2 regions of the Shewanella sp. 4t3-1-2LB genome follow, and region 1 is predicted to be linked to the other one. Evidence: predicted binding sites of a transcription regulator. Region 1 holds the regulator's gene; the other holds the start of a gene.

The links. The regulator LexA, encoded in region 1, represses DNA repair genes until DNA is damaged. The targets are predictions, from matches to a motif close to TACTGTATNNNNATACAGTA.
Region 2: a site for LexA is predicted at 873-892, ahead of J3L11_RS06840 (YebG family protein). Genes of this name have one in related genera too.

Annotation. Positions count from the first base shown of each region.
Region 1 covers NZ_JAFNJD010000029.1:26,205-28,410, forward strand. The annotation lists gene plsB (glycerol-3-phosphate 1-O-acyltransferase PlsB) at 1-798, opposite strand, end outside; gene lexA (transcriptional repressor LexA) at 950-1,570, shown strand; gene J3L11_RS11765 (SulA-like leucine-rich domain-containing protein) at 1,567-2,052, shown strand; gene J3L11_RS11770 (glycosyltransferase family 39 protein) at 2,123-2,206, opposite strand, start outside.
Region 2 covers NZ_JAFNJD010000013.1:40,786-42,991, reverse strand. The annotation lists gene J3L11_RS06850 (paraquat-inducible protein A) at 1-102, opposite strand, end outside; gene J3L11_RS06845 (paraquat-inducible protein A) at 89-748, opposite strand; gene J3L11_RS06840 (YebG family protein) at 904-1,188, shown strand; gene J3L11_RS06835 (GAF domain-containing protein) at 1,203-1,661, shown strand; gene proQ (RNA chaperone ProQ) at 1,886-2,206, shown strand, end outside.

The DNA.
Region 1 (2,206 bases):
CAGACCATCTGAGTAGTCGGCCGCGATCTCTTCTAGATAGGCCTCCGCTTGCGCGCGGGCTTCCGCCTCTGGAATTTTCTTACTGCTGGCTTCTTCCTGAATCGCTTCGGTCAGATGGGCTGACTGTAATAGATCCGCAAATAATGCCTGCCGATTAGGGAGAACCGGCCCTGTCATCACTTTTCGCTGACGACTGAAATGAACTCTCGCCACCCGTGACAACTTATGTGCTATCGCTTTGTCAGTACCATGCTGGTCGGCCATCCAACGTAGGGACACCGCATTGGAAAACTGCACAAAGTTGTCGCGCCCCAAAAACAGAATCATCAGAAATTTGCGTAACCAGGTCGGACTCTCCCGCTCAAAAACGGCGGCGCGCATAGAATCATCTTCTTTACCGGGTGTTCGCCCCCAGTACAAACTTACGGGGACCAACTGAATGTCCAGCGAAGTATCAGCCTGGTGTAAATTCAGCAGCAGCGTGAAGCTGTTGAGAAATGGCATATCATCTTTACGGGCCCCCAGCAGTGGTTTGGCACCTTCCAGACACACAACTCGAGGTAGTTGCACGTCAGCCACTTGCATGGGTTCGTAAGGACTAGGCAAGCCCAGCTTATCGGTAACGTCCGCCAGTGCGGCAATATCGCTTTGCGATTCCGTTTTCATCACATAAGCCATGGGCTTTGATGGATCCAGATTCAGATCAGTGAATGGATCCTGCGGTACAACCACTGAGTGCACCAGTTGCCGCTGCAACCAACGCAGAGATGTACGCCAGAGAGAGTCTTGTTTGGACATCGTTTGTATAGAATCTAAACCTCAGTCAATAGCGTTGTAGAATACCAGAATAAACCAACCCTTAGCCAACAGTCTGATAACTGGTTAATACTTGCGCTACCCAAAATACTGTATATACTAACAGTTACTGTATGGAAAAACAGGAATCGACATGAGACCGCTGACACCACGACAGGCGCAAATCCTGGAGCTGATTAAGAACAATATTGCCGAAACTGGCATGCCACCAACCCGTGCTGAAATTGCTAGTCGGCTTGGCTTCAAAAGTGCAAACGCCGCCGAAGAACATCTGAAGGCGTTAGCCAAAAAAGGCTGCATTGAAATTATGCCGGGCACATCACGCGGTATTCGTTTGCCAATGGACGAAGACAATACAGAAGAACTGGGATTACCGTTGATCGGCCAAGTGGCTGCAGGCGAGCCCATTCTCGCGCAAGAACATGTCGAGCAGTACTATCAGGTAGATCCGGCTATGTTTCATCCCAGTGCAGATTTTCTGCTACGCGTTCGGGGTGACAGTATGAAGAACATTGGCATTCTAGAAGGCGATTTGCTGGCAGTACACAAAGTACAAGATGCCCGTAATGGCCAAGTGGTGGTGGCCAGAGTCGAAGACGATGTCACAGTAAAACGCTTTGAAAAGAAAGGTAATATTGTACTTTTACACCCTGAAAATGACGATTATCAGCCGATCAGAGTGGATCTTACACAACAGCCATTGACCATTGAAGGTCTGGCCGTAGGTGTCATCCGTAATGGAGATTGGCTATGAGTATACTGATGGGTAATGCTCCCAGCCATCCAGGGCTATGGCAGGAAACCGTATATGCAACAAGTACCCCGTGGCAACGTACTGGCATATCCAATCTAGCAACGCGCACTTTGGGACGACAGGAACTACAGCAGTTGAGTGCACAATTGGCCCAACTGAGCCAACAAGGCCGCTGGATTGTATTGATTAATCCAGAAAACAACATAGGTTACAAAGCGTTGCTAGCTCGTGCCGGCGTGAGAATGGACAGAGTGTTGCAAGTACGCGCCCGCGATGAAGTTGAAGCGTTGTGGGCAATGGAGAAAGCACTGACTAGTGGCACCTCTAGTGCCGTGATCAGTTGGGTCGAACAGTTAGATCATAAAGACAAACGTCGGTTGCAATTGGTGGCGAAAAGTGCGCGCGCCATGGGTTTTGTACTGGAGACCAACGCTAGCACAGAAACGACTGACTCACTTCCCAAACTGCAAGCCGTTCACTAACCTCCTGCCCTATTCCATACTGGCAATAAAAAACGCAGCTTATGCTGCGTTTTTTATTATGTGCATTTCACTATTCACGCATCCATTGTCCCGGACGCTCGGTATGATAAACCTCTACCTGTTCCGGCTCAGGACAACTCGCATTCATAGCATC
Region 2 (2,206 bases), on a different contig from region 1:
ACACCGAAGACAACAGCTTTCAGTAGTGTTATTAATCTGACCACAATCGTCGCAGCGACACAGCCCCAGATCCTTGCCCTGTACACTGTTATTCGCCTTCATTGAGGTAACTCCACATATGCTCCAGCTTGTATTCTCTTAGCATAAACAGCACTACCAAGAACAACATAGTAAAGCAGAAGGTGCCCATTCCGAAATAGACATCGGCGAAATCAGACAGTTGGAACGAGGTTACCAGAAAACTGATGACATAAATTTCCAGCATGGACATCTGTGGCAACAGTTGATGATAACGCAGTAACAGCACAAAGAATTTTCGGCCACTATTAAAACGGTAGAGCCGATTCTTGATGATCACCATTTGAGCCAGCACTGAGCTGATGAGTAACCCCGGGCCGACAACAGCCCCTATAAGTACCGCCAGTGCTACAACCCAATAGCCTTGTTCGGCCACCGCCAGCGCGCCCTGCCACACTGTGGTAGTCCGAACGCTACCGATAAAATGCATTTCTAATACCGGCAGTAGCATCGCCGGTATATACAGGATCAGCGCCGCAATACACATTGCTAGCACGCCATCAACTGCGCAGTAAGGAGTGTCATATAGCGGTGTCTGACAACGGGGGCAAATGGCTCTCACACCCGAAGGCAGCGCGCGGCGACTAACGGCCAGATCGCAGGCACGGCATAAAATCACCGAACAATCAGGGCTCAGCCGTTCATCATTTGAGTCAGACAGAGAAGACATACTTCTCCGGGTATCTGTGCGCATAAAGTTAAGGTTATCGGTTGTCAGCACCAAGTTTACTGACGCGATGTTAGCAGATACTGCGAAGTTCTTGCATCTTCGAGCGTAAATATGTCACTCTAAATACTGTATGTTTACACAGTGTGAGGAAGATCATGGCGGTTATTACCCAGTTTGTTGTGGTCAGAGAAGGGGTGGAAAAGATGACGTTTACCTCCAAGAAGGAAGCCGATGCATATGACAGAATGCTGGACATTGCCGACAACCTAATACCCTTTATTCAGGCAAGTGAAGCAAGCATAGATGATGGAGCAGCAGAAAAGCTTGCTTTTTACATGGCGTCAAATAAAGATACGCTGGCCGCGCTGCTGAAAGGTAGCCCGGCAACCGCAGCCCCCATCGTAAAAACGCCTAAAAAGAAAGCATCTGCTGATGCTTAATCCAGGAATCGAAAATGAAACCTCAGTTGTACAACACCCTTAATCGTCAAGCCGCCGCATTGCTCGATGGCGAAACAGACTTGATCGCGGGGATGGCGAATTTCTCTGCATTGCTCAATGAACATCTGCAGCATCTGAACTGGGTCGGTTTTTATCTAGTAAAAGGTGAACAGTTGGTATTGGGACCATTCCAGGGCAAAGTTGCCTGTAACCGCATTCCAGTTGGCAAAGGTGTGTGTGGCACCGCAGTTGCTCAAAACAGTACCCAGCGCGTGGCAGACGTGCACCAGTTCGACGGGCATATTGCTTGCGATTCAGCGAGTAATTCGGAAATTGTGGTGCCAGTACGGCAAAATGGTAAAGTGATAGCGGTATTGGATATTGATAGTCCACTACTGGCACGTTTTGATGCAGAGGATCAAGCCGGGCTGGAAACGCTGGTGGCTACCTTAGAAAGCTGCCTGTTTGCTTAAAAGCCGTTCGATTTTGTGCATTTGATAGTCGCATTCGGTGCGGCTCGGCTTATAATAGGCCCCTTGAGCGCGCAGCCTTGGCAATCGTGTCTCACAATTGTTAAGGTTAACGAATCCTTTGGTAATTACTGAAGGCATGCTAATTTTTAGGTTATCCTCCGGGATAAAAAGAACTAACGACCGGGCCAGCGCTGTCTGTGTCCCCTGTAATTCGTGGAAGTAATATGGAATCAACAGAAAAGTTGACCGACACCAATGCCATTCTGGCGTATTTATATGAAACCTTTCCTTTATGTTTTATCGCTGAAGGTGAAGCCAAACCCTTAAAAATAGGATTATTCCAGGATTTGGCAGAACGGTTGGCCAACGATTCCAGAGTCAGTAAAACCCAGCTGCGGGTCGCTCTGCGGCGTTATACCAATAGCTGGCGTTATCTGAAGTCACTCAAGGAAGGTGCACAACGGGTGGATCTGGACGGTAAGCCCTGTGGCGAACTGGAACAAGAACATATCGAACATGCGCGTGCCATTCTGAAGGATAGTCAG